2 linked regions of the Methylotuvimicrobium sp. KM2 genome follow. The protein of the gene in region 1 interacts with the protein of each later gene in a pairwise test. Links are inferred from orthologs where the notes say so. Each region holds a gene or a part of one and is shown on either strand. Other genes may lie near its edges.

Region 1 (6,337 bases):
TCTAACCGGCATCTACTTATGGTGGCCGGGCAAAGGACGAATTTTGCAAGCCTTTAAGATTCGTTATCATTCCGGTATCGTGCGTTTGGCATTCGATCTACATCGGATGATTGGCTTGGTCGGTGCGTTATTGTTGCCGGCGTTGATCGTCACCGGACTTCATTTGAGTTTTCCTTCCGTGTTGGAAAATTTGACCGGTTCCGATAATTTGGGTCATGGTGATCAAGGTCCGCCGATTCGCAGCACCGCCGTTGCGAATGACAGGCCTGTCACGTTGGAAGAAGCTGTACTATTGGCCCGTGGCCCGTTTCCGAAAGCTAAGCTCAGACGCATCACGACCCCGGCGGGAGCGGTCGGGATCTATCGGGTCGATTTGCGCCAGAATGAAGAAATCAATCGAAAGCATCCGTACACGACGGTATGGGTGGACCGCTGGAGCGGCCATATCAAGGCGGCGCGCGATCCCTATAGTTTTACGTCCGGTCAAGCTTTGACTATTGCCATTTGGCCGATTCATACCGGCGAAGCGCTGGGACCTTGGGGAAGGTTTTTATGGTTTTTAGTCGGGTGGCTTCCGTTGATACTTTATGTCAGCGGGTTGATGGTGTGGTTGCGAAGGAAGGGCTGGCTTAAGGACAGACCAGTGAACGTGCCGAATTTTCGCCCTTTGCGGTCTTATACGCTAATAATAGGGCAACGCATCGGCTTGGAGTGGAGGCGTTGGGCCGTTTTATTGGCACGTTATATCGAGCGAAACGAACCATATTTTAGAGTAAAGGCGCAAAAGCTATGGCGGCGCTGTCTTGAGTTTGCATCCGGGTTATCGAAATAAATAATCTTAGTCCGGAATAAAAGAATTATTCTAATTGTTCATGAAGGCCCGGCAAATGAAATTGTGCGGCGTGGGGAGGGTGCGGTCACTCGCTCGACAGGACGCCGTGAACCCAGCACCTAAATTTCATAGGTCTTTGGCAATGATTCAAAATCATGGCTTATTTAGGTGCTGGGTGAATACGTCCATGTAGGCTCGACGGCGGCTATCAGATTGCCATGGATGGCATGAATGCAGATTTTGCAGGAGCAAAAATCTGCCCTGCCGCCGACGCCTGTCGATCGAGCAACCGCACCCTCTCCGGAACCGGCATTGCCAGAATGGAGTTTTGCATATCGAAAAATTAGATAATGAATCCAAATTTACGATCTTTTACAGTAAAATCGGTAGTTTAGCCATGTAGCCCGTATGCAGCGTAGTGAAATACGGGAGTGGCGCGGCTCCGAGCTTCCCGGATTGCGCTACGCTTCATCCGGGCTACGCTGCTTCATATTCTTCATGGTGAAATGCTTTTCTAAGATCGATGGAAAAACCTTCGTTTAATAATCATTTTTTAGCAGAACATGCCGCTTTATTGGGCGACAGCTATCATCGCTTGCTCGGTAAACCGCTGATTACCGGCATTTGCGGGAGTCAGCAATTTGCCGAAGCTTTGTTTCATGCGCCATTCGCCGTAGTTTCGCACGACACCGCCGAAGATCCCGTGTTTAATTATGCCAATGCTCAGGCATTGACCTTATTCGAAATGAATTGGGATGAATTCACTCGAATACCGTCCAGGTTATCCGCGGAGCCGGTCAATCGGCAAGAACGAAGTCGTCTGTTGAAGAAGGTGGCAGAACAGGGCTATATCGATCATTATCAAGGCGTGCGTATTTCGAGTTCCGGAGCCCGTTTCATGATCGAAAATGCCGTGGTTTGGAATCTGATCGATCGATTCGGAAACTATAAAGGTCAGGCCGCGTGCTTCGGTGATTGGCGCTTTTTATAAAGTATACGGGTGCTGATGCAGCACATTGTTCATAGCTTGTTTTTTATTACCATGAAGGGCATGAAGATAATGAAGGGAAGAGAATTGAGTGCTTTATGAACTGTCCCAATATCACAGATGAACTGAATCAATAAATTCAATGCGGTAATACAGGTTTTTCAAATCCAGTTAATGACTAAAAATATCAAAACAATGGCGGGGCTGGAGTGCTGGCTTCGTCTGCGCAGGCAGGCAAAGCCAGCACTCCAGCGACAATAATGATGACATAGGCTGTTAATGGTGAGTAACGCATTTCAATTGAAAACACTGTATCTTCAAGTCCTTCATGCGCTTCATGGTAAAAAATAAATGACATTTTTTGTTAATCAACCCGATAAGATTGATTAATATGGCTCCCAAGTATACTTTTCACCGAATCTCAAAGCCGGCCGGCAGATCGATGTCTGTCAGTTCCTCGGTATCGACATGATCGACCCGGGCCGTGATCGGTCCTTTATGGCACCAGCTTACTAATTTTTCAACTGCTTCCTTAGGCCCGGCCGCGACGACTTCGACCCGTCCGTCCGGAAGGTTTTTCGCGAATCCGGACAGTTGATGTTTCTTCGCTTCCTTTTGCGTGAAGGCGCGGAAATAAACGCCTTGCACTCGCCCCGATACGAGTATTCTGACTTGTTTAGTCATTCGCTAATCCTCCAGCAATAATGAATCTTGGGATTTCTGGCAAAGTCTTCCGGAATCGTCGCCGGCGTAATGTCCTCTATCACCAGGTCCGATAAAGCCTCGGTATCGAGTTTAAAACGCCTGAAATTGGTCGAGAAATACAGCACGCCGCCGGGCGCCAGCAAGGCTACGGCGTTTTCGATCAATTCGACATGATCGTTTTGAATATCGAACACGTCGTCCATGCGCTTGGAGTTGGAAAACGTCGGCGGGTCCAAAAAGATCAGGTCGTATTGACGGGCATAAGGCTGTTTGGCTTCATTGGCCAGCCATTCCAAACAATCGGCACGGATGAATTCGTGATCGCCGCCGGCGACATTCAAGGCCAGGTTCTGCTCTGCCCAATCCAGATAAGTTTTCGACATGTCGACCGTAGTGGTCGATTTCGCGCCGCCGATTGCGGCATGTACGGTTGCGCTTCCGGTATAGGCGAACAGATTTAGAAAGCGCTTTCCCTGGGCTTCGCGTTGAATGCGCAGCCGCATCGGGCGATGATCGAGAAATAAGCCGGTATCGAGATAATCGGCGAAATTGACGCGCAACTTGCAGCCGCCTTCTCGGATAACATGGAATTCGTTGTTGTGGCCTTGTTTTTCGTATTGATCGGAGCTTTTTTGTTTGCGCCGTATTTTCAGAAAGACCTGTTCTTTCGAAATGCCGAACACGCTCGGAATTTCCGCCAAGACCCCGGCCAAGCGTTGGTCGGCCTTGTCCGGGTCTATCGATTTGGGCGGTTCGTATTCCTGAACGACGATCCAGGTTTTATCGCCTTGGTACAGATCGACCGCGACCGCATATTCGGGCAGGTCGGCATCGTAAACCCGGTAGCAATCGATTTGATTTTGCTTGGCCCATTTGCTCAGTTTTTTCAGATTTTTTCTAACCCGGTTCGCGAACATTTCCGCCCCGGTATCGCCGCTGCCGGTCACGCTTTCCGCGATTTGCGCGAGGCGTTCGTCGCGGTTTTTCGGCTTCGGGATGAAAAAGGCCGCATCGGCTATCGTCATGCGCAGCAATTTGCATTCGAGCGCGCCGTTATACAGCGTGATCGGTTTTTGCGAACGAATCCCGAGGCGGAATCCGAGTTCGGGGTCGCTGACGATCAGCGCGGCTTGCCAGCCGGCAAATCCGGCTTTCAGCGTGTCGCCGAACTTTTGATAAAGCTCGGCGGTTTCTTCCGCGTCGCCGAGGCGTTCTCCGTAAGGAGGATTACAGACCAAAAGGCCTTTCGGCCAGCCGGCGGCAGGCCGCGCATCGGCGATCTCGCGCCGTTCCAGGTGAATCTTGCCGTTGAATCCGGCTCGCTCGATGTGTAGTGCCGCCGCATTCAGGCTATGTCGGCTTTGGTCGAAACCGACGATTACAGGCAATGTTTTCAGTCCTTCGGTTTTACGTCGTTCGGCTTCGTCGAGCAGATTTTGCCAAAGTTCGGGGTCATGCTTTTTCCAGCCGCTGAAACCGTAATGTTTGCGCAGTAACCCCGGTGCGATATCGGAGGCGATCATCGCGCCTTCGACCAAGAGCGTGCCGGAACCGCACATCGGATCGATTAGCGAGCCGTTTTGTTTGGCGATCGCGGGCCATCCCGAGCGGATCAGAATCGCCGCAGCTAAATTTTCCTTGATCGGCGCCTTGATGTTGATATCGCGATAACCGCGTTTATGCAAGCTCTCGCCGGACAGATCGATGCTTAATTGCGCCTTCTCGCCGTGTAGATAAACATTGACGCGTAACGAGGGCTGCTCGGTGTCGATCGAGGGGCGTTTGTTGAATTTCGCGCGCATTTGATCGACGATCGCGTCCTTGACCTTGAGTGCGCCGAAATGAGTGTTGTTGATCGCTTTCGAGTTTTTCGCGCTGAACGTGACCGCGATCGAATCGTCCGGCTTTATGTGTTCGAACCAGTTGATTCTTTTGACGCCGCGATACAGATCGTCTTGGCTGTTGACCTCGAAAGTATCGAGTACCAGCAAGATTCGGTTGGCGATGCGGGACCACAGGCAGACCCGGTAAGCCGTTTCAAGCGCGCCTTCGAACGCGACGCCGGCAACGGTTTGTTTGATGTTTTGCGCGCCCAGCGCGGACAGTTCGTCGGCAAGCAGTTGCTCCAGGGCTTTCGGCGATGTCGCGAACAGTGAGAATGAGGTCATTATTAAGTTAAGTTCCGTATGGGTTCGCACGCGAAAAGTGAGAACTGGATAATAAAAAGCATAGTTTGAGCGAGTACGTCGAGTATTTCAATTCCAATTGATGGGTTAAGACGACTAGAATAGCCTGATTAATCGTAAAGCATGCACTAATGTAAGGGTCTTTTTTGCTTGTTCCCATCGCTTCAGCGTTGGAGTGCATTAGGGTACGACACGCAATATCTAAAAATAACAACAAACTGAGCGGGTTAATAAAATATGAAACCGGATAACCATTATAAACAACTCGGTTGCGCGGAATGTGCGGGCGGGGTCGGACTAGGTTTCGACTTCACGATGGCGTTTCAGCCTATCGTGAATACGACGACGCAGTCGATTTATGCTCATGAGGCCTTGGCGAGAGGCTTGAATAATGAACCGGCAGGTAAGGTGTTCGAGCAAGTCAACGATGCAAACTGCTATCGTTTCGACCAAAGTTGCCGTACCAAGGCAATTAAGTTGGCCTCGGAGTTAAACATGGATACTTTTTTGAGTATTAATTTTATGCCGAATGCGGTGTACCGGCCCGAGTTGTGTATAAGAACCACATTGGAAGCCGCCAAAATCTACGGATTTCCGGTTGATCGTATTATTTTTGAAATTACCGAAGGCGAGCAAGTCAAGGATCATGCGCATTTACTCGAAATCGTTCGGTATTATCAATCGCAAGGTTTTAAAACCGCGATAGACGATTTCGGAACCGGATATTCCGGACTCAATTTATTAGCCGAGATCCAAACCGACATCATTAAACTGGATATGGCTTTGATTCGTCATATCGACCAAGATCGTAATCGTCAAGCTATCGTCAAAGCGATTTTGCAGCTATGCGGCGAGCTATCGATCATACCTCTTGCCGAGGGTATCGAAACCTATGAAGAGCTGAGTGTGCTGCAATCTTTCGGTCTGGAATTGTTTCAGGGCTATTATTTCGCTAAGCCGGCCTTTCAATCGTTGGCGGCTTTGGCGCCGAATGCGTTTGCCGGTCGTTGAACGCCAGGGAGAGCGAGTCATACCGTTTTTATCGGAAAAATTTGCCAAATGTCTCCGCTCCGAAATGTAGCAAGCATGTAGCCCGTATGTATACCTATCGGAGATCAAAATTCGGCACCGGGGTGCCCGTCAAAGGACGCCGTGAATACATCCCTGTAGGCTCTATGCCAGCTCCATGCTGGCAAAGCCTTTGCCGAGCACCCCGGTGCCTTCTAAGGCACTGCCGAAATTTGAAGTGCGAAGGGTATAGCGTAGCGGAATACGGGAATGGCGTGGCTCCGAGATTCCCGGATTGCGCTAAGCTCCATCCGGGCTACGCAGATTAGATTAGCCGGAAGCGGTCGATTGCGATTTAGCAGCAGGGATTTGTGCTTAGCTTGATGCGCATGGGCCGAGCACCCCGGTGCCTCCTAAGGCATTGCCGAAATTTGAGATGCAAAAGGGATAAATTCGAGTCGCAAAATTAACTTAACTAAGTGATAATCGCATGTTTTTCGCAAGGTGTCTGGTTTACCTCTCGTTTGAGAGATTAAGCCCGCCATGTTGCATACATTTAGTTAACGTGACGAACCATGACCGCCATTCAATATATCGATACTCCGCAAAAGCTTGACG
Region 2 (6,268 bases), 3.4 Mb from region 1 along the record:
TCGATCGCCACTTTCCCATCTTTGGCATCGAGTCCGACGATAATATGCCCCGGAAATTCGATTGCAACATCTTTGATAAAGTGCGGCTCGCTGACCGCTTTAGTGCCGATGATGACATATTGAACGCCGGCTTCGAGATACGCCTGAATCGTGTCCTCGTCGCGAATACCGCCGCCGATTTGTACCGGTATATCCGGATAGGCTTCGACAATACTCCGGATAATCGCAGCATTTTTCGGTTTACCGGCAAACGCACCGTCCAAATCCACCAAGTGAATGCGCTTCGCACCGGCTTCGACCCATTTCCCGGCAACACTCACCGGATCGTCCGAAAACACCGTATCATCGTCCATATTGCCCTGCCGCAAACGGACACATTTTCCTTCTTTCAAATCGATTGCAGGTATCAACAACATAAGATCAACATCCTCAAGATTTTAATGCCGGATTAACCGGACGCCCTATCAATTAACGTTAAATTGTCCATCCCACTGCAAAAAGTTTTTCAACAGCTGTAAGCCGGCTGATTGACTTTTTTCAGGGTGAAATTGCACGGCAAAAATATTTGCCTTTGCCAATGCACAGGCAAATGGCTTCGGATAATCCGAAGTACCGGATACGACTGATTCATCCTCGGGAACGGCATAATAACTATGCACAAAATAAAATCGGCTGTCCTGCTCGATATTTTCCCAAAGCGGATGCGGCTGTTGCTTAACCCGATTCCAACCCATGTGGGGAATTTTAAGCCGCTCGCCGTTTTTATCCTGAAGGTTATCTGAAAAGCGCCGCACTTGGCCCGGAATGATATTCAAACACATTGTTGCATCGCTTTCCTCGCTATCGGTCAATAAAGCCTGCATACCCAGACAAATACCGAGCATCGGTTTTTCTTGCGAGACGGTCTTGATCGCCGAAGCCAAACCTGAAGCATTAAGCGCCCGCATACAATCGCCGATCGCTCCAACGCCGGGAAAAACGACGCGATCGGCCCGCAAAACGGATTCGATATCGGATACGACCCTGACTTCGGCACTAGGATCCGCATGTTGCAAAGCTTTAGCAATGGAATGCAGATTGCCCATTCCATAATCGATAACTGCGACTGATGACATAGTGAAGAAGGATTAAAGTGTTCCTTTGGTTGACGGCATTATTCCGGCCATTCGTGGATCTTGCGCAACTGCCATGCGTAACGCGCGGCCCATCGCTTTAAATATGGTTTCGGCAATATGATGCGCATTTGAGCCTTTAAGGTTATCAATGTGCAAGGTCACGCCGGCATGATTAACAAAGCCTTGAAAAAACTCGCGGAATAAATCGACATCGAAGCGACCGATCGCGCCTCTAGGAAATTTTACATCGTACACCAATCCCGGACGACCTGAAAAGTCGATCACTACGCGAGATAAGGCTTCATCAAGCGGCACATAAGCATGACCGTAGCGATACAGGCCTTTTTTATCGCCGACCGCTTGGGCAAAGGCTTGACCGAGTGTAATACCGATATCTTCGACGGTATGATGATCGTCGATATGCAGATCGCCTTTAGCGGTAACATCGAGATCGATCAAACCATGCCGCGCAATTTGATCCATCATGTGTTCGAGAAAAGGTACGCCGGTCGAAAAAACCGCGGATCCGGTACCATCCAGATTAATTGCGACTGCTATTTGTGTTTCGAGTGTGTTGCGCTCGATTCGCGCGCTTCGTGAGGTCATAAAGACTGCGTTGTTAATAATTAGCGGGCTTATTCTACTATGAAAAAAATCAATTATGCAGCGATTCGCTGCTAAACTAAGGCTAATCTTATTTTGTAAGCCTAAACGTACATAAATTTCAGCTTTGACTGACTTCTTTTTTAGTCATTTTGCGGCACAATAAGCCGTCGCCAAAACATAGGAGTTAGGGATAGATTTCGACAGGGTGTCTTAAGGACGATCGCATAAGCCAACCACTCGGCGATAAACGCCTCGAATCGCTAGTCGATTCGAGGCTTTTTTTATGTTTCTTAGGCCGCCGCGGCTCTCGATGCCTTTTTGCGCTCATGCTCCTGCAGCAATTTCTTACGCAAGCGAATCGATACCGGCGTCACTTCAACCAGTTCGTCTTCATCGATAAACTCCAAGGCTTGCTCCAACGACATTTTCTGAATCGGCGTTAAAATCAGATTCTCGTCGGTTCCCGCCGCTCTGATGTTAGTTAACTGCTTCGCTTTAGTCGGATTCACGACTAAATCGTTGCTGCGCGAATGAATGCCGACCAGCATGCCTTCGTACACTTCATCGGCATGCACCAAAAACAACTCGCCACGCTCCTGTAACGCAAACAATGCATAGGCCAATGCTTTACCTTGCGCCATAGAGACCAACACGCCGCGTTTACGCGCGCCCAATTCACCCTTCTTAATAGGTCCATAATGATCGAAAACATGATACAGCAACCCCGAACCGGAGGTCGATGTCATGAACTCGGTTTGGAATCCGATCAAACCGCGTGACGGGATCATATACTCCAGCCGAATACGGCCTTTGCCGTCCGGCACCATATTCAACAAATCGCCTTTGCGCTCGCCGAGTTTTTCCATGATGGTTCCTTGATGCGCTTCCTCGACTTCGATCGTCACGAATTCGAAAGGCTCGCATTTTTCGCCGTCGATTTCTTTGATAATGACTTCCGGCCGGGACACACCCAATTCGAAGCCTTCGCGGCGCATGTTTTCGATCAATACCGATAGATGCAGTTCGCCGCGTCCGGACACTTTGAACTTATCCGGATCGTCGGTACTCTCGACTCTTAATGCGACATTATGCTGCAATTCTTTTTGCAAGCGATCGTGAATTTGTCTCGAAGTGAGAAACTTACCTTCCCGACCGGCAAACGGCGAGGTATTGACTTGGAAAGTCATGGTCACGGTCGGTTCGTCGACCGACAAGGCCGGTAAGGCCTCGACCGTATCGGGATGACATAAGGTTTCGGAAATTTCCAGCTTATCGATACCGGTAAACGCGATGATGTCCCCGGCTTGCGCTTCCGGTACTTCGACGCGCTCCAAGCCATGGAAACCGAAAATTTGTAAGATACGGCCTTTGCGGATCGCTCCTTCGCGATTGATCAACGTCAACGGCATATTGGTTTTCACCTTGCCTCGCTGAATGCGCCCAATCCCGATCACACCGACATAGGAGTTGTAATCCAGGCTACTGACCTGCATTTGGAACGGCCCGTCCAAGTCGACATCCGGCGGACTGACTTTTTCGACAATCGTTTCGAACAACGGCGTCATATCGCCTTCGGTCGCATCGGTATCCAAACTGGCATAACCGTTTAGTGCCGACGCATAGACGATCGGAAAATCCAATTGCTCGTCGGTCGCGCCAAGACGGTCGAACAGATCGAAGGTTTGATCGACCACCCAATCCGGACGAGCGCCGGGGCGATCGATTTTATTGATCACGACAATCGGCTTTAAACCCAATGCAAACGCTTTTTGCGTCACGAAACGTGTTTGCGGCATCGGCCCGTCGACGGCGTCGACTAACAACAGCACAGAATCGACCATCGACAATACGCGCTCGACTTCTCCGCCGAAATCGGCATGGCCCGGAGTATCGACGATGTTGATATGATAACCGTTCCAATCCAACGCGGTATTTTTGGCCAGAATCGTAATACCCCTTTCTTTTTCAATGTCGTTCGAATCCATGATCCGCTCGGAAACCTTTTCATGGCTCTTGAACGTGCCGGACTGTTGTAACAACTTATCGACCAAGGTGGTTTTGCCGTGGTCTACGTGCGCAATAATTGCGATATTTCTTAAATTTTCGATCACTTAAATAAACTCTGAAGATTAATGAATTATGCGGCAACCTGAACTTCTGGTTGAGGAGTCAGAAGCCGAACATTGAGAAAGGCAAGATTGAACAATTAGTTAGCTTTGTTCCCAAGGTAAATCATGAAAGCGCCAACCACCTCGATTGCCGCGGTGTTTGTCGTCGTCGAGAGGACCTTCAAAGCCTTCCAATATATTGATAGGACGAGAATACCCAGCCGTCTCCAAGGCAGCCGCCGCATCCAACGATCGTTGCCCGCTTCGGCACAGCAACAACACCGGTGCATTTTTATCGGGAACCGCTTCGGCTACCTGCTCGACAAACGAGGCATTGACTTGCCAATCCGGATATTCTTTCCACGGAATATGCACCGCGCCTATCGGGTGCCCGACGTGGCTATGTTCCATTTTAGTCCTGACATCGATCAGTACGGCGCTCGGATCGGTTTGCAATAATTGCCATGCTTGTTTCGGTTCTAAGTTTTCTACCATAATGGAATCGATCGACTAAATTTAACGGATGGTATTCGGGAGATGCTTTTCAAACAGATCGCGACGGATTCAATTTCTTGCTTTTAAAGCCGTTAGAATTTGAATAAAATTATACCTGTCGTAGATTAAAATTCAGCACTGCCGAAATTTCAAGTATGAACGGTATATCACTTTCTACCAATGAATTGAGCTTCATTTCTGAGGCCTAACTCTATGTCGCCTATCGATCCGTATTCCCGATAATAAATCGGCTTTAATTCGGCAAATAATTCCAATAATTCGCCTTCAGCCAATAAAAAATCGGGACTGTTCGGCCCTCTTTCAACGACTTTCTCGCGGGTATACGTTTGATAAAATAACAAACCGCCTGGATTCAAAGCGTCTATTATCGCATCACACAGACTCCGGTCAAGAAATCGACTGATAACAATGACATCGAAACGATAGCCGGAGAAAGATTTTTTATCGATGGCGCACTGCTTCGCCTGAATAGCCAAGCCTTGCTTGTCGGCATCATGCTGCAATTTTTCTACCGCTACGGTCGATATATCCCAGGCAAAAACAGACAAACCCGCCGCAGCAAGCAATCGAGCATTAGCGCCTAAGCCGCAAGCTAAATCCAAAGCCGCGCCATTTTGCGGCAACAAAAAAGCATTTTCCGATAAAACTTCAGCAGGCCTGTATTCCGAAATATTGGCTTGACGGTAAACGGCATCCCATTTTGCCGCAATTTCATTAATTGCGTTAGATCCCATCGATACCGACTCGCCTAGGCAGCCACTCCTGCAAAAAATCTAAAAACTTTCTGACTTTGGTAGACAGATATTTTCGATGCGGATAAACGGCGTGTATCTCCAGGGGCGCCAATTCATAGTCTTCCAATACCGGCATCAACTTACCTTTTTCGATATCCCTCCCGACAATATATCTAGGCAACATCACCATTCCTAGGCCCTCTATCGCTCCGACTCGAATCGGATCGGCCACGTTAGCGACGATGCGCCCTTTTACCTTGATCATCAAATCACCATAAGGCCCCTTGAACCGCCATTGATCCCTCGGCGGAATCGACCAATTGACCAAACAGCTATGATCGGTCAAGTCCTCGGGCGTTTTAGGAATGCCATATTGTTGGAAATAACCGGGAGCTCCGCAAACCACTAAAGGCGAACTGGCGAGTTTGCGCGCAATCATACTGGAATCTTCGACGCCGCCCAAATTTATCGCGAGATCAATACCCTCATCAATCAGGTCACCCATATTGCCTTGCAAAATGATAGTCACCTCCAAATCGGGATACAACTTGAGAAACTCCGATATCGCCGGCGCGATTTGGGTGGCGCCGATGACTTGAGGCGCACTGATTTTCAGCGTTCCGCGCGGCTCGGTCTGCAGTTGCGTTACCGTAGCTTCCATTTCTTCGATATCATCCAATACCTGTTGGCAACGCTCCAGGTACGATGCGCCCATTTCTGTCAGACTCAGACTGCGTGTGGTTCTGTTGAACAACCGAGTGCCTAAATGTTCTTCCAATTGCATGATATGCTTGGTCGCCATGGCTCTCGAAATATCTAAATCGCGCGCACCGCCGGCGAAACTACCGGCCTTAGCCACCCGAACGAAAACATTCATGCTGGTTAATTTGTCCATTCATCTCTCTTTGAGTTTTAATTACTCGAGTCAACAACTTATACTTCGCGCGGTCATGTTTTCGGCTTTTATGGCAATGCTATTTTGTTCGGTAGCAAGGCGCGAAAAAGGCGCATAGCAAGCTGTGAAACTGTTTTCGCAACGGCAGCTACCGGGCAAAAAACGCGTCAGCTTACCAGAAAATGAGACCGCGCGGAGTATATCCTGTTGCTCACGATAATTCCGTTTTAGAATCGCTCCGCTACTTTCATACGCAACTATCGCTTGCCATTTATTTCATTTTTACTTAATATC

Evidence for each region.
Region 2: the proteins of rlmKL (region 1) and typA interact in binary tests that used the Escherichia coli proteins (3 or more experiments, as listed by UniProt). The link is inferred for Methylotuvimicrobium sp. KM2 from one-to-one orthologs.

What each region holds. Positions count from the first base shown.
Region 1 is NZ_CP150634.1:3,447,672-3,454,008, reverse strand. The notes cover bases 2,098-5,082. They hold rlmKL (bifunctional 23S rRNA (guanine(2069)-N(7))-methyltransferase RlmK/23S rRNA (guanine(2445)-N(2))-methyltransferase RlmL), read right to left. Parts: upstream 4,694-5,082; coding sequence 2,501-4,693; downstream 2,098-2,500. Other genes in these bases: WJM45_RS14405 (EAL domain-containing protein), read left to right, coding at 4,949-5,082; WJM45_RS14415 (acylphosphatase), read right to left, coding at 2,232-2,504; WJM45_RS14420 (hypothetical protein), read right to left, coding at 2,098-2,178. Also shown: WJM45_RS14430 (PepSY-associated TM helix domain-containing protein), read left to right, coding at 1-832; WJM45_RS14425 (MEKHLA domain-containing protein), read left to right, coding at 1,356-1,823; more of WJM45_RS14420, read right to left, coding at 2,008-2,097; more of WJM45_RS14405, read left to right, coding at 5,083-5,722; rnd (ribonuclease D), read left to right, coding at 6,295-6,337. UniProt on the Escherichia coli protein: Specifically methylates the guanine in position 2445 (m2G2445) and the guanine in position 2069 (m7G2069) of 23S rRNA. Methylation occurs before assembly of 23S rRNA into 50S subunits.
Region 2 is NZ_CP150634.1:85,087-91,354, reverse strand. Bases 1,423-4,338 are described here. They hold typA (translational GTPase TypA), read right to left. Parts: upstream 3,833-4,338; coding sequence 2,012-3,832; downstream 1,423-2,011. Other genes in these bases: WJM45_RS00350 (rhodanese-like domain-containing protein), read right to left, coding at 3,932-4,324; hisB (imidazoleglycerol-phosphate dehydratase HisB), read right to left, coding at 1,423-1,721. Outside these bases: hisA (1-(5-phosphoribosyl)-5-[(5-phosphoribosylamino)methylideneamino]imidazole-4-carboxamide isomerase), read right to left, coding at 1-416; imidazole glycerol phosphate synthase subunit HisH, read right to left, coding at 465-1,115; more of hisB, read right to left, coding at 1,128-1,422; WJM45_RS00345 (class I SAM-dependent methyltransferase), read right to left, coding at 4,492-5,079; WJM45_RS00340 (LysR family transcriptional regulator), read right to left, coding at 5,069-5,974. UniProt on the Escherichia coli protein: A 50S ribosomal subunit assembly protein with GTPase and nucleotide-independent chaperone activity, required for 50S subunit assembly at low temperatures, may also play a role in translation.